Regions from separate parts of the Streptomyces sp. NPDC059895 genome, predicted to be linked through region 4. Evidence: riboswitches for the same ligand, from Rfam matches in the RefSeq annotation. Region 4 holds a riboswitch; each other region holds the start of a gene.
The links. Region 4 has a riboswitch for cyclic di-AMP ahead of ACFV9M_RS34025 (transglycosylase SLT domain-containing protein). Riboswitches for the same ligand answer to the same signal wherever they lie in the genome.
Positions count from the first base shown of each region.

Region 1: another riboswitch for cyclic di-AMP. It lies ahead of ACFV9M_RS31235 (C40 family peptidase); the one in region 4 lies ahead of ACFV9M_RS34025 (transglycosylase SLT domain-containing protein).
Region 2: another riboswitch for cyclic di-AMP. It lies ahead of ACFV9M_RS19445 (M23 family metallopeptidase); the one in region 4 lies ahead of ACFV9M_RS34025 (transglycosylase SLT domain-containing protein).
Region 3: another riboswitch for cyclic di-AMP. It lies ahead of ACFV9M_RS20785 (peptidoglycan DD-metalloendopeptidase family protein); the one in region 4 lies ahead of ACFV9M_RS34025 (transglycosylase SLT domain-containing protein).

Region 1 is NZ_JBHWKO010000036.1:70,538-75,729, reverse strand. It holds gene ACFV9M_RS31255 (8-amino-7-oxononanoate synthase) at 1-537, shown strand, start outside; gene ACFV9M_RS31250 (DUF397 domain-containing protein) at 606-848, opposite strand; gene ACFV9M_RS31245 (helix-turn-helix domain-containing protein) at 858-1,718, opposite strand; gene ACFV9M_RS31240 (ATP-binding protein) at 1,931-2,389, shown strand; gene ACFV9M_RS31235 (C40 family peptidase) at 3,155-3,628, opposite strand; cyclic di-AMP (ydaO/yuaA leader) riboswitch at 3,632-3,843, opposite strand; gene ACFV9M_RS31230 (hypothetical protein) at 4,183-4,491, opposite strand; gene ACFV9M_RS31225 (ATP-dependent Clp protease proteolytic subunit) at 4,499-5,134, opposite strand.
Region 2 is NZ_JBHWKO010000015.1:99,966-105,157, reverse strand. It holds gene ACFV9M_RS19455 (M16 family metallopeptidase) at 1-1,340, shown strand, start outside; gene ACFV9M_RS19450 (M16 family metallopeptidase) at 1,337-2,725, shown strand; cyclic di-AMP (ydaO/yuaA leader) riboswitch at 2,960-3,127, shown strand; gene ACFV9M_RS19445 (M23 family metallopeptidase) at 3,141-3,896, shown strand; gene ACFV9M_RS19440 (GntR family transcriptional regulator) at 4,258-4,950, shown strand; gene ACFV9M_RS19435 (HPr family phosphocarrier protein) at 5,166-5,192, opposite strand, start outside.
Region 3 is NZ_JBHWKO010000017.1:32,592-37,783, reverse strand. It holds gene ACFV9M_RS20790 (hypothetical protein) at 1-658, opposite strand, end outside; gene ACFV9M_RS20785 (peptidoglycan DD-metalloendopeptidase family protein) at 955-1,962, opposite strand; cyclic di-AMP (ydaO/yuaA leader) riboswitch at 1,967-2,124, opposite strand; gene ACFV9M_RS20780 (alpha-galactosidase) at 2,432-4,504, opposite strand; gene ACFV9M_RS20775 (tyrosine-protein phosphatase) at 4,724-5,192, shown strand, end outside.
Region 4 is NZ_JBHWKO010000045.1:9,517-14,708, forward strand. It holds gene ACFV9M_RS34015 (GNAT family N-acetyltransferase) at 1-794, opposite strand, end outside; gene ACFV9M_RS34020 (HAD family hydrolase) at 1,043-1,870, shown strand; gene ACFV9M_RS34025 (transglycosylase SLT domain-containing protein) at 1,937-2,422, opposite strand; cyclic di-AMP (ydaO/yuaA leader) riboswitch at 2,428-2,607, opposite strand; gene ACFV9M_RS34030 (hypothetical protein) at 3,146-3,868, opposite strand; partial or broken gene ACFV9M_RS34035 (oligopeptide:H+ symporter) at 4,196-4,862, opposite strand; gene ACFV9M_RS34040 (polyprenyl synthetase family protein) at 5,119-5,192, shown strand, end outside.

The DNA.
Region 1 (5,192 bases), on a different contig from region 4:
CTCGGCGTCCTCGGCACCGGCGGGCGCGGCGCCCCGCACGCCGCGGGGCTGGCCGGCGCCGGCGACGTCGTCGTCACGGTCACGCTGTCCAAGTCGCTCGGCAGCCAGGGCGGGGCCGTGCTCGGTCCCGCGCGGGTGATCGAGCATCTGGTGAACGCGGCCCGGACGTTCATCTTCGACACCGGCCTCGCTCCCGCGGCGGCGGGCGCCGCCCTCGCGGCGCTGCGGCTGCTGCGCCGCGAACCGGAACGCGCGGCACGCGCGCGTGCGGTCGCGGGCGACCTGCACGCGCGGCTGACGGCCGCGGGTCTGGAGGCGGTGCGTCCGGACGCCGCGGTCGTCTCCGTGCGTGCGCCGTCCCCGGAGCGGGCCGTGCGCTGGGCGGCGGACTGCCGGGCGGCAGGCCTGACCGTGGGCTGCTTCCGTCCTCCCTCCGTGCCCGACGGCGTCTCACGCCTGAGGCTGACCGCCCGTGCGGACCTCTCCGAGGCGCAGATCGAACGCGCTGTACGAGTGATCGGCGAGACACGACCATGAGTCGGCGTGACACGGCCGTGCGCCGGGATACGGGTGGGGGGTAGGGGTCCGGGCGTTCCGGACGAAGGTCAGCGGAACGCTGCCGTGAAGCCCGTCCAGCTCTCGGGGGAGAAGAGCAGGGCGGGTCCGGCCGGGACCTTGGAGTCGCGCACGGCGAGCAGACCGGCCCACGGTCCGGTCTCCGGGCGGGCCGTCTCCACGCAGTTGTTGGCGCCCGTGCTGTAGCTGCTGCGCAGCCACCGCAGATCCTGCGGACGGTGGCGGTCGTGCAGGTCGGTGCTGGAGGGTACGTTCCGAGGCAGTGCAGTCATGGTGCCTCCTTACGCGCCGTCAGCTTTCGCGGCGATGTAATCCAGTGTGTCCTCGGGCGAAAGAGCGTGCACCCGAAGGGCGTTGAAGGCCTCGGTGTAGGCCTGGAGGTGTTCTTTCCGTTCGAGGTAGAGGCTACTCGTCAAGTGGTCGAGAACAACCACATCCAGATCAGAAGTGCTCGTAAACGAGAAGATAACGAAAGAACCTGTGACTCCGATATGAGCTCCGGCACTGAACGGCAGTACCTGGAGCGTCACTTGGGGAAGCCGGCCCGCCTCCACGAGCCGGTCCAGTTGCCGCGCCATGACCTCCGGGCCCCCCACCTCCCGGTGCAGCACGGCCTCGTCCAGCACCGCGTTCAGCGTCAGCGGCGGCTGCACGCGCAGTACGTCCTGGCGGGCCAGCCGCACCTCCACCAGAGTGTCCAACTGGTCCGCGTCGGCGCCCTCGACGGCGGCCCTCGTCACCGCCCGCGCGTACTCGGGTGTCTGGAGCAGCCCCGGGACCACGGTCGTCTCCAGGGTGCGCATCGCGCTCGCCTGCGACTCCAGGCTGATGAAGTCCCGGTAGGCGGGCGGCAGTACACCGCGGTAGGCGTGCACCCAGTGGTCCCGTCCGCCGCTGTCGACGGATCCCGCCAACGCCAGCATCAGCTCGCGCAGTCGGGGATCGGTCACGCCGTAGGCGTCGAGGAGTAACCGCACATCGGCCGGTTTCGTACCGCTGGTGCCGGTCTCGATCCGGCTCACCTTCGACTGGTGCCAGCCGACGAGCCGGGCCGCCTCCCCACTGGTCAGGCCGAGGCGGGCGCGCAGGGCCCGCAGTTCGGCGCCCAGTTTCCGGCGGCGTACCGCGGGACCGTGCTGCATAGAGCTCTCCTTACTCCCTACGAGCCGTCCAAATACGCTCTGCCGTGGCAGAGTTCACCGCATCGAGCGACAGATATATGCACATCTTGGTGGATCGCCACCGGTGACGGCCCGCTGATGGCAATCTGGCGACGAAGCACCAGTCCGGGACCGTACTCGAACCATCCGCACCGTGTCGGACTCCGGTCCCGTGGGAAAGGGACGGCATCGCCATGGCAGACCATCTGGAAGCATCCCTCACTCTGCCGAGCGACCCGGCCTCGGTGTCCACGGCTCGCGCGTTCGTGCTGACCACGCTGGGGGGATGGGGTCTTCCCGCGGAGGCGGAGACGGCCGACACCGTCCGCCTCATCGTCTCCGAGCTCGCCACCAACGCCGTACAGCACACCTTCGGGCAGTCGCCCACCTTCAGGGTGGACCTCCGGCTCGACCGGGACGAGCTGCTGCGTGTCGGCGTCACCGACAGCCACCCGCGCTTCCCCAGGCGCCTGCCGGCCGCCGTCCAGCAGGACAACGGCCGCGGCCTGGTGATCATCCGGTGGCTGACCGCGGAGTGCGGCGGAAGACTCCGCGTCCGCCCCACCCGCGAGGGCGGCAAGACCATCTCCGTCGACCTGCCGTGGACGGTGCCCGTGGAACCGGTGGCGACGGCGGGCCAACAGGAACCTTGACCCCGCGCGGCTTCCGGGGCGGGGGACGTGGAGCGGTGAGGGGCGTGGAGTACGTGTGTGGGGGGTGGGGGACGGAGGGCGGGGCGGAGGGTTGCGGGGATGGGGCGCGGGCGCGGGGGTGGGGTGCCGGGGGGCTTGGGGGCTCGCGGGTGTGGGGTCACTGGGGGCTGCGCGGGGAGACGGGCCGCACGGGAGCGGCTGTCCGCCGGACGAGTGGTGTGCGGGGCGCGGGCGCGGGTGTCCGCCGAACGGGTGGTTTCTGGCGGGCGTGAGCGCGGGCGACGCGCTCGGCCGGCAGGGGGTGGCGTGGGGGTGGCAGCGGCCGCCGCCGGAGGGGCGGAGGAACGGCGGAGGAGCGGCGGGGCAACGGCGGAGGAGCGGCGGAAGGCGTGGTGTTCCGGAGCCGGACGAGGCGAGGCGGAAGCCGACCGGTGGGGGACTGGCGAGGCTCCGCGACTGGGGAGGGCTGTGGAGGGCTGTGAAGCTGTGGAGGCCGGCGTGAAGGCCACGGAGGGCGGTTGAACGGCTGCGGGACGGCCCTGGGCGGGGCGCAGGCGGCGCGATCGGCCGGCTGACGGCCCTCACGCTCCCACGGCCGCCCATGGCCCTGATCCGCCCCTGATCCGCCCCTCCCGGCACCCGGAGCCGGGCTCCAGGGCGGGGCTGCGGGGGGCGGGGCTGCGCGGCCGGGCTCCGGAGGCGGTGGCGGCGCGTCAGGGACGCCGCCACCACCCCCGGAGGGTCACTTGACCCGGCCGCGGAGGATCACTTGACCCGGCCGTACCAGACGCTCTTGGTCCAGATCTTCTGCAGCCTCACCACGTCCCCGGTCTTCGGGGAGTGCCAGATCTTGCCCTTACCGGCGTAGATCCCGACGTGGTAGACGTACGACCCCGAGTGGAAGAACACGAGGTCCCCGGCCTTGCGATTGCTCGCCGAGATGTGGCGGGTCTTGTTGTACTGCTGGGCCGCCGTACGGGGCAGTTTCTTGCCCGCCTTCTTGAACGAGTACAGCGTGAGCCCGGAGCAGTCGAACCTGTTCGGTCCGGTGGCCCCGTACTTGTAGGGCGAACCCTTTTTGGAGGCCGCGATCTGGAGTGCCTTCGTCGCCGGGGTGACGGCCGCTGCTTCGGAGGCGACACCCGGGACCACGATCGAGCCGCCCACGGCGGCGATGGCGAAGGCCGAGGCCGTGCCGGCCCGGGCCATGAGCGACGGGACACGATTGAGCGCAGTCATGCGCAACCCTTCGTCAGCCGCCTGTGAAGGATGACCTGTCGGATTCGGGCTGGCGAAGTTGCCCGGCCGCTGCTGCGGCTTCACCCCAAGGGCTGCTCGGTCCGGTCGTGGCGCGACCGCTCCGGCGACCCGTCGTGCTTGGGTCCTCCACTCCTGCCGATGCACTCCTGTCGACCGGTCATCCGGGCGGCGGCAGGACTCGGCGTCCGCCCGGACCGCCCCGCCGCTTGTGGCGGGGGCTTGTCGTCAGTCAGGGATCTTGGCGCACCGATGTCCGAAAATCCCAACGCAACCGGGGATTTGTGGGGTTACTCACCACTCACCCGTTCGGGTGGACACCCTGATGGCGGGTCAGGTGTCAAGGCGACGACATACCCCCCGACCAGCGCCGGAACCTGACGTTCCGGCGCGGTGCCCCTCATTTCGCGCAACCGCTGTGGGCTGGAAAAAGCAGTCGAGGATAGGCCGCCCGGGGGTACGCCGTTCGGTCCGTTTCAACTCGGGGCCGAGCGTCACGCTTTCGGCGAACACGGAGCCGTCGGGACACCCGTACGTCATCGGTCGGGGAGCGGAGGCATCGTGACGCGCGCCGTGCGGCGCTCCCCGTCCAGCACGCGCAGCGCCCGCGCGAGCGTCGGCGCGTGCAGTTCGCTCTCGCCCCGCTGGTGCATCAGCGTCAGCGCGTCGCGCAGCGCGGTCGCCCTGCCGACCAGTGCCTGGGCGGCGCGCAGTCCGCTGTAGGTGTCGCCGTGGCGGGCGGGGTTGATCCGGCCGAGCAGGTCGACCACCTCCAGGTAACGGTCGATCAGCTCGGCCTCGGCCCGGGTCAGCGCGGGCAGCGGAGGCAGCTCGGGAGGCAGCATCGGCGGCTCACCCCACACCCGGCAGGCCGCCGGAAGCCCGGCGGGCCGGGACCACCCGGTCCACCAGGCCGTACTCCACGGCCTGGCGGGCGTCGAGGATCAGGTCCCGTTCGAGGTCGGCGTCGACCTGCTCCGGGCGGCGCCCGGTGTGCCGTACGAGCATCTCCTCCAGGCGGGTGCGGGTGCGGGCCAGTTCCCCGGCCTGGACGACCAGATCGCTCGTCTGTCCCCGCACCGGCTCCGGCAGCGCCGGCTGGCGGAGCACCACGCGCGCGCCCGGCAGCACGGACCGCTTGCCCGGTGTGCCCGCGGCCAGCAGGACGGCGGCGGACGAGCCGGCCTGGCCCAGGCAGACGGTCTCCACGTCACAGGTGACGTACCGCAGCGTGTCGTAGACGGCCGACATCGCGCTGAACGAGCCGCCCGGTGAGTTGACGTACAGCGAGATGTCCCGGTCGGGGTCCCGGTGCTCCAGGTACATGAGCTGGGCCATCACGTCGTTCGCCGCGGTGTCGTCGATCGGCGTGCCCAGGAAGACGATGCGCTCCTCCAGCAGCTTGGAGTACGGGTCCAGCGTCCGGTGCCCCGAGCCGGTGCGTTCGGTGAACTCGGGCAGGACATGGCGGGCGGACGGTCGGGTCATGGAGCCCCCTCTTTCGGCGTCTGTAAAAAATGTACAGGACGTACGTGACGTTAGAATG
Region 2 (5,192 bases), on a different contig from region 4:
TGGCCAACGGCCTGCGCGTGGTGCTCTCAGAGGACCACCTGACCCCCGTCGCGGCGGTGTGCCTCTGGTACGACGTCGGTTCGCGCCACGAAGTCAAGGGGCGTACCGGTCTTGCTCACCTTTTCGAGCACCTGATGTTCCAGGGCTCCGCCCAGGTCAAGGGCAACGGCCACTTCGAGCTGGTCCAGGGTGCGGGCGGCTCGCTCAACGGCACCACGAGCTTCGAGCGCACCAACTACTTCGAGACCATGCCCGCTCACCAGCTGGAGCTCGCGCTCTGGCTGGAGGCCGACCGCATGGGCTCCCTGCTGACCGCCCTGGACGACGAGTCCATGGAGAACCAGCGGGACGTCGTCAAGAACGAGCGCCGCCAGCGCTACGACAACGTCCCCTACGGCACCGCCTTCGAGAAGCTGACCGCCCTCGCCTACCCGGACGGCCACCCCTACCACCACACCCCGATCGGCTCGATGGCCGACCTGGACGCGGCGACCCTGGAGGACGCGCGCGCGTTCTTCCGCACCTACTACGCGCCCAACAACGCGGTCCTGTCGGTCGTCGGCGACATCGACCCGGAGCGGACGCTCGCCTGGATCGAGAAGTACTTCGGCTCCATCCCCGCCCACGACGGCAAGCCCGCACCCCGTGACGGCTCCCTGCCCGACACCATCGGCGAGCAGCTGCGCGAGGTCGTCGAGGAGGAGGTCCCGGCCCGCGCCCTGATGGCCGCCTACCGTCTGCCGCAGGACGGCACGCGCGCGTGCGACGCCGTCGACCTGGCGCTCACCGTCCTCGGCGGCGGCGAGTCCTCCCGCCTCTACAACCGCCTCGTCCGCCGCGACCGTACGGCGGTGGCGGCCGGCTTCGGCCTGCTGCGGCTCGCCGGCGCGCCCTCCCTGGGCTGGCTGGACGTGAAGACCTCCGGCGACGTCGAGGTGCCCGTCATCGAGGCCGCCATCGACGAGGAGCTCGCCCGGTTCGCCGAGGAGGGCCCCACGCCGGAGGAGATGGAGCGGGCCCAGGCCCAGCTGGAGCGCGAGTGGCTGGACCGTCTCGGCACGGTCGCCGGCCGCGCCGACGAACTGTGCCGGTTCGCCGTGCTCTTCGGCGACCCGCAGCTCGCCCTGACCGCCGTCCAGCGTGTGCTGGACGTCACGGCGGAGGAGGTGCGGGAGATCGCCAAGGCCCGCCTGCGCCCCGACAACCGGGCCGTGCTGGTCTACGAACCCGTCGAACCCGCAGAACCCGTCGAAGGCACCGAAGGCACCGAGGGCACCGAGGGCGCCGAGGGCACCGACAACACCGCCGACGAGGACGAGAACGAGGAGGCGGCCAAGTGACCGAGCTCGCCACGATGGACTTCCACCCCCAGCCGCAGGCGGGCGACGCCAGGCCGTGGGCGTTCCCGGCCCCCGCGCGCGGGACGCTCGACAACGGCCTGACCGTCCTGCACTGCCACCGCCCGGGGCAGCAGGTGGTCGCCGTCGAGATCATCCTCGACGCGCCCCTGGACGCCGAGCCGGCCGGTCTCGACGGCGTCGCCACGATCATGGCGCGGGCCTTCTCGGAGGGCACCGACAAGCACTCCGCCGAGGAGTTCGCCGCCGAGCTGGAGCGCTGCGGCGCCACCCTCGACGCGCACGCCGACCACCCCGGCGTCCGGCTGAGCCTGGAGGTCCCGGCCTCCCGCCTCGCCAAGGCCCTCGGCCTGATCGCCGACGCCCTGCGGGCGCCCGCGTTCGCCGACAGCGAGGTCGAGCGACTGGTGCGCAACCGTCTCGACGAGATCCCGCACGAGCTGGCCAACCCCTCCCGGCGTGCGGCCAAGGAGCTCTCCAAGGAGCTCTTCCCGGCCGACACGCGCATGTCGCGTCCGCGCCAGGGCACCGCCGACACGGTCGAGAAGATCGACTCCGGAGCCGTCCGGTCCTTCTACGAGAAGCACGTCCGCCCCGCCACGGCCACCGCGGTGGTCGTCGGCGATCTGACGGACATCGACCTCGACGCGCTCCTCGGGGACACCCTGGGCGCCTGGACGGGCTCCCCGGCCCAGCCGCGGCCGGTGCCGCCGGTGACCGCCGACGACACCGGCCGGGTCGTCATCGTGGACCGCCCCGGCGCCGTCCAGACGCAGTTGCTGATCGGCCGCATCGGTCCCGACCGGCACGCGCGCGTGTGGCCCGCGCAGGTGCTCGGCACGTACTGCCTCGGCGGCACCCTCACCTCCCGCCTGGACCGCGTCCTGCGCGAGGAGAAGGGCTACACCTACGGCGTGCGCTCCTTCGGGCAGGTGCTGCGCTCCGCGCCGGACGGCACGGGCGCCGCGATGCTCGCCATCAGCGGCTCCGTGGACACCCCCAACACCGGCCCCGCGCTGGAGGACCTCTGGAAGGTGCTGCGCACCCTCGCCGCCGAGGGGCTCACCGACGCCGAGCGGGACGTCGCCGTGCAGAACCTGGTCGGCGTCGCGCCGCTGAAGTACGAGACCGCCGCGGCCGTGGCCGGCACCCTGGCCGACCAGGTCGAGCAGCACCTGCCCGACGACTACCAGGCGACGCTCTATCAGCAGCTCGCCGCGACCGGCACCGTGGAGGCCACCGCGGCGGTCGTCAGCGCCTTCCCGGTGGACCGCCTGGTGACCGTGCTCGTCGGTGACGCCGGCCGGATCAAGGGCGCGGTCGAGGCCCTGGGCATCGGTGAGGTGAAGGTCGTACCGGCCGAATAGCCGCAGGGGTTCACCACCCACGGCGAGGCACGCGCCCTGAGGTGACACGGGTGTGTGCGGGGCCCTGGCGACCGGCCGGTCGCCAGGGCCTTCCGGTGTCCGAATTGAGGGAGAGGCTGCCTGTCTGACCTGTGGCATGCGCTACAAAAACCGCGTCGCGTTTGGGGACCGGCAGCGGGCGCGTCTAGGTTCGTCCGGGCTGTTCGTCGGGCAGTGCGCCGCATCCGCGGCACCGGACAGTCATCGCCGAGTCCCCGTACGGCGCGAGCCAGGGGAGCCGGGGACCCAACGATGAAGTCCCTGGGGTGAATCGGAGGCCCGCGCGTGTCGCGAGGGTGTCCGTAGGAGACCTTCCTGCTCCGAACCCGTCAGCTAACCCGGTAGGCGAGAGGGAAGGAAAGGACCGCTCAACTTCATGGCGTTCACCTGCGCCACCGGGAAGCACCGTCGTCCCGGCCGGATGAAGCGCACCTCCGCCCGCGCCGCGGGCATCGCGGCGCTCACCACCACCGGCGTCATCGGCACCGCCGCCTCCGGTCCCGCCCTCGCCGCGGAGCCCTCCGCCGAGCAGACCGGGCTCATCCCCGTCGTCACCATCGGCGACACGGTCGCCGAGCGGATCGACGACCAGGCCGCCGCGCAGAAGCAGGCCGCCCAGGCGGAGGCCGCGCGCAAGGAGGCCGCCGCCGAGGCCGCCGAGAGGGTCAAGGAGGAGCGCGCGGCACGTGCCCGCGCCGCCCGTGAGGCCGAGCGCAAGCGCCTCAACACCTTCGTGGCGCCGATCACCGGCTCCTACGTCTCCACCGCCTACCGGGCCGGCAGCTCCCTGTGGTCCTCCGGGAGCCACACCGGCATCGACTTCCACGCCTCGACCGGCACCACCGTGCACGCGGTCGGAGCCGGCACCGTCGTCGAGGCGGGCTGGGGCGGTGCCTACGGCAACCAGGTCGTGCTCCGGATGAGCGACGGCACGTACACCCAGTACGGTCACCTGTCGTCGATCAGCGTCTCGGTGGGCCAGAAGGTCACCGCCGGCCAGCGGATAGCCCTCTCCGGCGCGACCGGCAACGTCACCGGCCCGCACCTGCACTTCGAGGCCCGCACGGGCGCCGAGTACGGCTCGGACATCGACCCGGTCGCCTACCTCCGCAAGCACGGTGTGAGCCTCTGACGACGTCAGGGGCTGAGCCCCTGAACGACGTCCGGGGCTCAGCCTCCGGCGACACCCGGTGACGCATGCGAACCGCCGGCACCACCCGGCGACGGCGTTCGGAGCGCCGGCACCACCCGGCGACGCGTCACCACTGTGACGGCACCACCCGGCGACGCGTCACCACCTGTGACGGCACCCGGCGACACATCCTCCCGCCCCGGCCCCCGCGGCCGGGGCTTTCGTCGTTTTCATGCGCCCCGCTGTCCAAAAAATATCCCTCGATTCCGGCCCACCGTCGGAATGTGCGGCTCACTGCAATAGAGTCACTGAACACACGTCATTCGTCGACGTTTCACGGGGATTAAGGCGGAGGTCGGTCATGCGTATTCCGGCGCACTCGGTGTGCACGGCCATCCGGGACGACATCGTCGCGGGTGTCTACGAGCGCGGCAGCCGCCTCACCGAGGAACTCCTCGCCCGCCGCTACGGCGTCTCCCGTGTCCCCGTCCGGGAGGCGCTGCGCACGCTGGAGGCGGAAGGGTTCGTCGTCACGCGGCGGCACGCGGGCGCGTGCGTCGCCGAACCGACCGAGCAGGAGGCCGCCGACCTGCTGGAGATGCGCATGCTCCTGGAGCCGCTCGGCGCCTCCCGGGCCGCCCAGCGGCGCACCGAGGCGCACCTCAAGGTGCTGCGCGGCCTCGTCCGGCTGGGCCAGGAGCGCGCCAGGAGGGGCAGCAGCGAGGATCTGCGCTCCCTGGGCGGCTGGTTCCACGAGACGCTCGCCCAGGCCTCCGGCAGCCATGCCCTGACCTCGACGCTCACCCAGCTGCGGCACAAGATCGCCTGGATGTACGCGGTGGAGGCGCCGGCCAACCCGGTGGAGTCCTGGGCGGAGCACGGCGCGATCGTGGACGCGGTGGCGCGCGGGGACGGCGATCGCGCGCGGTCGCTCACGGCGCTCCACACCGAGCGCTCCTCCGCCGCGCACCGGCTGCGCTTCGCGGGCGGAGAACGCCAGGACCGTGTGAGGACTTCGCAACACGTCGTAAACATGTCGGGCCCGCGTCATTAACACGAGGGCCGTATACAAAGAAGGGGTATTCGGCGGAGGTGTATTTCCGCTGCCCTTTTCCCGGCGTGCCCGCCATTTTCGGTGGCGCGTCGTTCGTATGCTCGCACGCCTAATGCGGCATGCTTCCGGCAATTTCCCCCGGCAAGCATCCGAAAATGGCGCAGCCGCGCCGCCCGGTGAGGACGGCGCGGCTGCGTGCGCGCGGCGAGCGGGGCTCAGACGGTCTCGGGAAGCTCCTCGAG
Region 3 (5,192 bases), on a different contig from region 4:
TGCGGTAGCCGCCGATCGCGGTGGATCCGCTGATCGCGGCGGGCGCCGGGTCGTTGGCGCCGTTCCCGCCGACCTGGGTGTAGGAGCCGGGGCCGAGGTCGACCCGCCAGAGCCGCTCGCCGGTGAGGGTGTAGGCCTCCAGCAGGTCGGACCTGTCCCGGGTCTGGGAGAGCCGGCTGACGACGAGCTCGTAGCGTCCGTCGCCGTCGAGGTCGCCGGGCCAGGCGTGCTGGACGGTGTAGCCGTCGGCCGCGGCGAGCGGGATCTCGGCGTATCCGTCGGCGAAGTCGAGGGCGGCGGAACTCGGCCGCTGCTCGTGCCCGTTGACGACCGCGCGCACGGTGTAGGTCCCCGTGCCCGGGGAGTCGTCCTGGTAGGTCGTCGACTTCCTGATCGGCTCGCGGTTGAGCCGGCGGCCGTTCTTGTACACGTTGAAGGCGATGGCGTCGCCGTAGCGGGCGTACTCGGTGCCGAGCAGGCGCCAGCTGAGGAAGGTGCCCTCGCCGGACGGTACGGCGACCAGGCCGCGGTCGAGGTTCTCGACGATCCGGCGCGGCTGCTCGGCGGCCTGGCCGGCGGGCGCGGAGAAGAGCCCGGCCAGCAGGGCGGCGGCGGTGACGGCGACGGCGACGGTTCTTCGGCGTCGGGTGGGGTTCACTTGTGGTCCTTCACGATGAGAGTGGTCGCGTGGTCGGCCACCCCGCGACGGCCCGGTTCGCCGTCCACGGTGCCGAACGACGTTCGAGGGATCGGACATGCGGAAGGGTCGCGGAAACCGCTTGCCCCCTGACGGGATCACTGTGTCCCGACTTCGTCCCCGCTGTCGACGGTCCGGCGGGACCTGCCATACGACCGCAACACAGTGATCATGAACGCGCAAAGACACCGAAGGCCGGACCCGGGGGAACGGGTCCGGCCTTCGGTGGCGTGCCGGGCGGGTGGTCGTGCGAGGGGTCAGCCGACGGAGACCCCGTGCGCGCGGAGGTAGGCGACCGGGTCGATGTCCGAGCCGTAGTTCGGCGTGGTGCGGATCTCGAAGTGCAGGTGCGGGCCGGTCACGTTGCCGGTCGCGCCGGACAGGCCGATCTGCTGCCCCGCGGAGACGGTCTGGCCGGCCGAGACGGAGAGCGAGGACAGGTGGGCGTACTGGGCGTAGTAGCCGTCGGCGAGCTTGATGACGACCTGGTTGCCGTAGGCACCGCCCCAGCCGGCGGAGACGACCGTGCCCGCGCCGACGGCCTTCAGGGAGGTGCCGGTCGAGACGACGAAGTCGACGCCGGTGTGGTAGCCGCTGGACCACATGCTGCCGGACATCCGGTACGGGGTGCCGATGGCGGCGCCCGCCGCGGGGAGGACGAAGCCGCTGGAGGCGGTGGTGTTCTCGGCCGACTGCGTGGTCGACTCGGCGGAGGAGCCGGAGGAGCCGGAGGACTTCGCCGACGTCGAGGACTGCGTGGACTTCGACGACTGCGACGTCTTGGAAGACTGCGACGACTTCGACGAGGAGGAGGAACCGGACGACGTGGACGGCGACTTGGTGGTGCCGGTCGTGGCCGCCTTCTCGCCGATCGACAGCTTGAGGCCCGGGTGGATCAGCGACGGGTTCGCGCCGACGGCCTCACGGTTGTCCTCGTACAGCTCCTGCCAGCCGCCGCTGACGCTCTGCTCGTCCGCGATCTTCGCGAGGTAGTCGCCGGCCAGCACCGTGTAGGTCCGGGTCTCGGTGGCGGACTTGGTGGCGGACTTGGCGTCGGCGGTGGCCTGCTGCGCGGCCGGAGCGGCCTGGACGGCCTTCTCCGCGACGGAGGAGACCGACTGGGCCGCCGACGGGGCCGGTGCGGCATGGGCGCCGGCGGCACCCATGAGCGGGAGGGCGAGCGCGGCTCCGCCGGTTCCGGCGACGGCGATGGAACGGGAGAAGCGCGGGGTCTTGGGGCGGCGGTGCTTACCCTTCGCGGGCATGGCGAATTCCTCTCCGGCGCCTGCGAGGTGAGCTGTCGGGTGCGGGCTGGAGATGCCCGGCCGTGCCGAGGCACGGCTTTACCCCTAGCCGTTCCGGAGACCGGAACAGGCGGTACTACCTGTGGGTCCCCCGCTCCTGCCACGTACGGGTGAGTGTGTGCGGGCTCCGAGCGGCGGCAGGATTGGGCGTCCGTCCGGATTGGTGTGGAACGTAAGCGACCAAGACGCACAGGGACAAGCAGAGGTTGCGCTGTTCACGCCTTTCTCTTGATCCTCTGTGAGAATTCCCCGTCACTTTCCGTGCACCACGGCGCCCGGACTTTTCGCAATACCCCTGAGAAACACCTTGATTACGTGAGCATGACGGGCGACGCACCGTCACGGATATGACGCTCCTCACGTGACGCGTATCCAGGGGCCCTTATGTGAGGGCGAGTTGTGATGAAGGAATCCAATCCGGACAGAACTCTCAGATGCGACGCAGTCGGATAACCGCCGCATCGAGGTCGCCCCGCAGCCCGGTACGCAACCCGTGGTGCAGCAGCACCGCCCCGCGGTGCACTTCGCCCGTTTCAAGACATTCGTACGACTCTGCCGGGTTCAGGCCGCGCAGCCGCAGCGCCGGTGCCGGCTCGCCGTAGCGCTGCGCCTGGAGCCAGGCGAGGACGACGCTCTCGTCCCCGCGCACGTACTGCACGGCGCTCAGGCCGCCCTCCGGCGGCCGCAGCCGGTACAGGTCGCCGTGCTGCACGAGGGGCCGGATCTCCTTGTAGAGCTCGACCCAGCCGCGCGCCTCGGCGAGCTCCTCCTCGGTCCACTCGGAGAGGTCTCCGCCGACGCCCAGCACACCGGCCATGGCACTGACGAACCGGAAGCGCAGCGAACTGGTCCGGCCGTTGAGCTGGGTGTTGGGGCTGTCGGTGACCCAGGCTGCCATGATCCGCGCCGGGTGCACCTGACTGAAGCCGTGCTGGATGGCGAGCCGGTCCAGCGGGTCGGTGTTGTCGGACGTCCACACCTGGTCGGTCCGGCCGACGATGCCGAGGTCGATCCGCCCGCCACCGCCGGAGCAGGACTCGAAGGCGACGCCCGGGTGAGCCGCCCGCAACCGGTCGAACAGGGCGTACAGGGCGCGCACATGGTCGACCCAGAGCCGCTGCGGGTAGGGGTCGTCCGGCCAGCCGGCGTCGGTGAAGCAGCGGTTGAAGTCCCACTTGACGTAGTCGATGGGCGCGCTGGACAGGAGGGTGTCGAGCTGCTGCCAGAGGTACTCCTGGACGTCCTCGCGGGCGAGGTTGAGGACGAGCTGATTGCGGAACTCCGTCCGCTTCCGTCCGGGCTGGAACTGGACCCAGTCGGGGTGCGCCCGGTAGAGGTCGCTGTCCGGATTGACCATCTCGGGCTCGACCCAGATACCGAACCGCATCCCGAGCCCGTGGACCTGGTCCGCGAGCGGCTTGAGGCCGTTCGGGAAGCGGTCGGGGTTGGGGCTCCAGTCGCCGAGCCCCGCGTGGTCGCCGGTGCGGGCACCGAACCAGCCGTCGTCGACCACGAACAGCTCGACGCCGATGGCCGCGGCGCGACGCGCGAGGGCCGCCTGCTGCTCCTGCGAGATGTCGAAGAAGGTGGCCTCCCAGGAGTTGAACAGCACGGGCCGGTCCCGCTCGGCGTCCGGGATCACGTACGCGCGCTGGTAGGCGTGCCAGGCGCGGCTCGCGCCGCCGAAGCCTGCGTCGCTCCACAGACCGGCGAAGAGCGGCGTGGTGAAGGACTCCCCCGCCGCCAGCCGCAGCAGGCCCGAGTCGTCGTACCCGGCGCCGCCCGTGATCTGCACCCGCGCGTCGGGCAGTTGGGCCACGGCGATCCGCCAGGAGCCGGACCAGCCGAGGGCGCAGCCGTAGACCTCGCCGCGCTCCTCGGTCGCGTCGGTGTCCAGGGCCACCCAGGGCAGGTGCTGGTGGCCGGTGTGGCCGCGGCGGCTGCCGATGACCTTCTCGCCGTAGGTGAGGGGGGCGCGGGTGAGACGGGACTCGGCGGCCCAGCGGCCGTGCAGCTGGGACAGGCGCCAGCCGTCGCGGTCGGGCAGGGTCCAGGTGGCGGAGTCGGCGCGCAGCAGCTCCAGGGGCTCGTCGCCGTCGTTGCGCAGGGTCGTCCAGCGCTCCACGACGTCGTCGCGCATCCGGTAGTGGAGGGTGACGGCCAGACCGGCGTCCCGGAAGCACAGCCGCAGTTCGTCGCCCTCGGTCTCGTGTCCGGTGAAGGTCCACTCGGTTCCGCGCCGGCCGACGGTGCGCACGGACAGGGCGGGGCGGGCGAAGCGGGCGCCGCCCTCGACCGGATACTCCTCCCGGCCGTCGAGCGGGGACTCGAAGGACCAGTAGTCCGGCAGCGGGCGCACGGCGAGCGCCTCGGCGTCGGCGAGGGCGAGCCGGGGGCCCCAGTGCAGGTGCACGAGCTCGTCGGCCTCGGTGACATGGACGGCGTAGCTGCTGTGCGGCCCGGAAAGGAGCCAGGTACGGCCGTCGGCGGCGGACTCGGGCATCACGATCTCCCACTGATTCGAACAGGTGCGATCAAGCACCAACATCATCAGGGGCCGGTGTCCCGCGGAGCAACGCCTGTGGAAAACCATTCGGGGCCACCGGGGACGCCCGCCTGTGGACAACCCGTTGGCCCCGGGAATCCTTACCGTATGGTCGGGGAAGTGTTCCGTCGGCCACCCGAGCCGCGCCGAGCGGGACCGACGACCGGAGGAGCACCTGTGACGCAGCAGATCCCGTCGACCGAGCCCGAGCTGGCCGGTGTGCGCAACTTCCGGGACGTGGGCGGCCTGCCGACCGTCGACGGACGCCGGGTGCGTCACGGCGTGCTGTTCCGCAGCGGCCACCTCGCGCACGCCACCGACGAGGACACCGTGTTCCTGTCCTCCCTCGGTCTGCACACCGTCTTCGACTTCCGCAACGCGGCCGACCAGAAGCTGGAGGGCCCGGACGTCGAGCTGCCGGGCGTGCGCAATGTGAACCTGCCGCTGTCGGACCCCGCGGACGGCGCCGAGTTCTGGAGGATGGTCCGCGACGGCGACATCGAGCAGCTGCGCGCCATCCTCGCGGACGGCCAGGCCGCGGACCGGATGATCGTCTCCTACCGCACGATCATCAAGGAGCGCACCGCCGAGCACTCCCAGGTGGTGCACGCGCTCGCCGAGGACAGCGTCCCCGCCCTGATGCACT
Region 4 (5,192 bases):
ACCAGCCCCGGCGAGAACTTCGCGAACTCCGGGTCGTAGGCCGGGAACCAGCAGGCCAGCACGGTTGCCGAACGGAGTCCGAAGTGGGCGGCGACGGGCCGCTCACCGGCGTAGAGCACGGACAGCGTGCCGGAGCACTCCGGAGCGCGCGTCTCGGCAAGGGCGTCCACGAGCCGGGTGATCCACTCCTGCGCGAACCGGTCCCGGCGGCCGGTCCTGCGGTACTGCGCCGACTTCCACGCCATGAGCGTGCGCAGCGCGGCCGGGTCGCGCTCGTCGAACACGAACCGCAGCGGCCCGGCCTGGCGGCCCAGCCTGCGTTCCTTCGCGAGCGTCGTCTTCAGGAACTTCGGCGACTGCGCGCGCAGGCCGGACTCGTAGGTCTCGTACCCCTTCTCCACGTCGATGACGTAGGACGCGTACTCGGCGGCCACCTGCGGCAGGAACAGCCCCTGTTCCGCCTCCAGGTTGTCGAAGGCGAAGCTCGACAGGGAGCACGCGCGCATCAGTTCGTCCGCGTTCAGCCCGATGCCCGGGCTCAGTACGGCTCCTTGGGCGTCCGAGACGCCGTACGCGAGGGCCTGGCCGCGGCCGAGCCTGCCCCGCTCGTGGGGGAGGAAGCCGACCGGCTCACGCCCCTCGTACACCACCGCCACGCGCGCGCGGGGCCGCACCCGGCCCACCGCGTCGGTGAACTCCGGTTCCATGAACGGATTGCGCGGAACCGTGGACGCGGCGCGCAGCGCACGCCAGCGCTCCCGATCCCCCTCGCCGAGCTCCTCCGGCCTGAGCACACGAACACGTCCACTGCTCAACCTGACCCCCCGATCAAGTCCCCCCTGGACTCCTGGACGGTACCGCTCCAGGCGGTCAGGGCGGTAGGTAGCGGAGCATGTTGTTGCCAATCGGTGCAGAGGCCTTCAACCGTCCTGTACCCGGCGTTGCGTGAGAAAGCCGTTTCTGGCCGCCGCTCCCCGTTCTCCCGCGGATCGGCCTGCACGGACGGTGAGTTGGGGACGGCCGGGATCCGTATTCTCTGATCATGGCCGCACCCTTCGCAGATGCCGCGCGCTGCGCCGCGTACTCCCTCATCGCCACCGACCTGGACGGAACGCTGCTCCGCGGCGACGACACCTTCTCCGACCGGTCGCTCGACGCGCTCGCGCGGGCGGCGGCGGCCGGCGCCCGCCACCTGGTCGTGACGGGCCGCCCGGCACCCCGGGTGCGGCCGCTGCTGGCGAACCTGCACAGCAGGGGACTCGCGGTGTGCGGACAGGGCGCGCAGCTGTACGACGCCGGCACGGACCGTCTGCTGTGGTCGGTCACCCTGGACCGGGACCTGGCGGAGACCGCGCTCGGGAAGATCGAGGCGGAGGTCGGCGAGGTGTACGCGGCCGTCGACCAGGACGGCGTCGACGGGCTGACGCTCATCGAGCCGGGCTACCGGATGCCCCACCCGACCCTGCCGGCCCTGCGCGTCGGGTCGCGCGACGACCTGTGGCGCGAGTCCATCAGCAAGGTGCTGCTGCGCCACCCCACCCTGTCCGACGACGAGTTGGCGGCGACGGCCCGCTCGGTGGTCGGCTCGCTCGCGACCGTCACCATGTCGGGGCCGGGCACGGTGGAGCTCCAGCCGTGCGGCATCACCAAGGCGACGGGTCTGGCGCTGGCGGCCGAACACCTCGGGCTGAGGCCCGAGGACTCGCTGGCCTTCGGCGACATGCCCAACGACATCCCGATGTTCGATTGGGCGGCGCGCGGTGTCGCGATGGCCAACGCCCACCCCGAGCTGAAGGCGGTGGCCGACGAGGTGACGACGTCGAACGAGGACGACGGCGTAGCCGTCGTCCTCGAACGCCTCTTCCCCTAGGACATGTGCCGCGGGGTGTGTGCCGCGGGGCCTGTTCTGCGGGGTGTGTCCTGAGCCTCGGGCAGGTCAGTACGCGCCGAACACGTTGTCGATGGAGCCGTAGCGGGCGGCCGCGTAGTTGCAGGCCGCGGTGATGTTGGCGACCGGGTCGTACGGGTCGTACGAGGTGCCGGGCACGTGGTACGCGGCGAAGGTCGGGTCGATGACCTGGAGCAGCCCCTTGGACGGGGTGCCCTTGGCCGCGTTGGAGTCCCAGAGGTTGATGGCCTTCGGGTTGCCCGACGACTCGCGGAGGATGTTGCGGTGGATGCCGTTGTACGTGCCCGGGATGCCGCGCTCGGCCATGATCGCGAGCGACTCGCGGATCCAGCCGTCGAGGTTGTCGGGGTACCCGGCGACCGTGGTGGCCGACGTCGTGGCGACCGACGTCGTGGGGGCGGCGGAGGCGCTGGTGGCGGCCATGAAGGGAAGGGAGAGCACGGCGGCGCCGGTGCAGACGGCGGCGACGGTGCGGGCGAGGCGGGTGCGGCGGGGCTGGGTGGCAGCAGACATGGCGGACTTCCTCTCCGGCGCCTGCGGGGTGAGCTGTCGGGTTCGGGCGGGGAGGTGCCCGGCCGGCCGCCGTACGGGTACGGCGGCACGACTTCACCCCTAGCCGGGGCCGTTACGTGCGTGACGTACGGCCCGGCGTTCTACCTGGGTCCCCCGCTCCTGCCGTGCGTGAGTGTTCGTCGATGGGTGGTGAAGGGCGGCGGCAGGATTCGGCGTCCGCCCGACTGAGCGGAACGTATGCGAGAGCACATGTCCGGAACAAGTGGCGGAATCACACCACACCCCCATTGACCATGATCCGCGCAGTATGGGGTGCTTGATCCTTTGCTGTCGTAAAACGTCAACTCACCTGAGGCAAAGCGGAATCACAGGGTCCGGTGTGAGGAGTGGGGTGGGGGGTGGAGTGAGCCAAGTCACCCGCCATCGCAATAGGGGTCAAACGGACAATGAGTCATAAGTCCTTTTTAAAAGGGCGCGTTGTGGAGGGGGGGTGGAAGGTGCGGAGGGGGGCGGAGCGGTGCGGAGGGGGGTGGGGGGTGCGGAGGGGGGTGGGGGTGCGGAGGGTGCGGGAACTGTCCGGTCGTGGCCCCGGGGCGCCCCGTAGGGCGGGTCGGCGGCGGGGGCGGAACCTCCCCGGTGGTGCCCGTCGTTGTCATGACGGCGGCCGTTCGGGCGGCAGGGGGATGCGCGGGCCCTCGTGGGTCGGTGGGCGGGCGGCGGGGGTCAGGGGGCGGGGTGTGTGGTGCGGCGCAGCCAGGGCGACGCGGCCAGTACGGCCAGGCCGGTGGCGACCGCGATCGCACCGCTGACGCCGTAGTGGACGGGCCGGGACACGTCGTCGTGGAGCCGCGCGGCCTGCGCCTGGATGCCGCCCGCGAGTGCCGCGGAGAGGAACCACAGCGCCATGGTCCACCCGGCGAAGGCGGCCGGGGCGAGCCTGGAGGTGGCCGACAGGCCCGAAGCCTTCACGAGGACGTCGCCGAGGCCGAGCAGCAGGCACGAGCCCACGATCCACCAGCCGGACATCGGGTGCGCGTCGCTGTCACCGCGCCCGCTCGTCGGCACCGCCAGCAGCAGGGCCGCCAGACCGCCGAGGGCGACCCCGAGCGCGATCGTGGGCCCGGCGCCCGGCCCGCGGCGGCCCGGCCGTACCCACAGGACCGCCACCGCCGGCGCGAGGACGGCCTCGAAGGCGCAGAGCGCCGGCAGGTACCAGTTCGCCGGGAAGCCGAAGCCGGGGATCGCGGTCCCGGCGCCCGCCGAGCCCGGCAGCAGTGTGGTGGAGTACGTCCGGAGGAGGGCGAGGTCGAAGACGGTCGAGGCGAGGAAGAGTACGACGCACGGACGCAGCCGGCCGCGTTCCCGCGCGGTCACCGCCGGACTGGTGAACAGCACCGCGAAGCAGGCGACCGGGGCCAGTACCGAGATCAGGGTGAGCAGGTTCACGAATTCTCAGGGTCAGTCACCCCGACGCGGCCAGGTGGACCGTGAACGCGGTGACGACCACGGCCCCGGTGACGATCCGGTGGCCGCCCGGCGTACCGGGGCCGAGCGAGCGAGGGACCGGGGGGAGACCGTGACCTTGCCGGCCGTCGGTACCGATCGAGGGGCGCGCCTTCGCCCGGTCGGGTGAAGGCTCCCGGTCGGGTGAAGGCTCCCGGTCGGTTGAGGGTGGTCGGTCGGCTGACGGCGGTCGGTCGGTTGGGGGAGGCCGGTCGGTTGAGGGTGGTCGGTCGGTTGGGGGAGGCCGGTCGGTTGAGGGCGGTCGGTCAGGTGACGGCGGTCGGCCAGGTGGCGGCGGCCGGTCACGTACTGCGCCAGGCCGCACGTCATGCCGATCGCGGCCGCCGCGAAACCCCCAGTGCCGGCCGTGGTGATCGCCGAGCCCGCCGGTGATCACCGGTCCCGCGAGGGCGCCGAGGCCGAGCGCCGCGCAGTAGAGGGCGAAGTCCGCGTCGCGGCGGTGGTCGTCGGCGCGCCGAAGCGTGCCGACCAGGGTGGCGGCGTTCGGCCTGGCGAGCCCGGTGCCGGCGACGATCAGGCCGAGGCCCGTCCAGGTCGTGCCGGCGGTGGGCACGGCCAGGGCGTAGAGCCCGCAGGCGGTCAGGACTCCACCCCACAGCACCGCGCGGTACGGGCCCAGGACACGGTCGGCGAGTCGGCCGCCGGCGACGGAGGCCAGGTGGGCGAGGGCGCCGAAGGCCGCCGCGAGGGAGACGGCGGTCCCGGCCGGCAGGCCCAGACCGCCGTGGGCCACCGCGTCGGAGAAGTAGAGGACCAGAACGGCCTGCACCCCCAGGAAGGAGAAGCGCTCCCAGGCCGTCAGGCCGCAGAGGGCGAGCAGGCCCCCGGGCCGGCCGGGGAAGCGGCGGCCCGGGACGGCGTCGTTGCGCGGAGGGGGCCGGTCGGCGGATTCGGCGTCCACCTCTGCGCTGGACATGAATCACTACTTCCCGGTCAGTCGATAAATGTCCGTTCGTATCGGCTGATCAGAAACATACCGGTCATGATCGGAAGCCGCCCTGGCTCATCCGGGCTCCTCTCGTCGCCTCCCGGTCGAGCGACCTGGGGGGCCGGGGGACGTGGGGGCTTATCAGTGATCGAAACGTGACCGGATACGCTGACTCGAGTGATGGCAGCGACCTATCGACAAACCGTGTAACCGCCAGTAGACACCAGCAGACAGGAGACCCCTCGTGACCGTCGTCGGGCCGTTCGGGCTGAGCGTGCGGGACCAGGCTCTGGAAGCCGATGTCCAGGCCGGATTGGC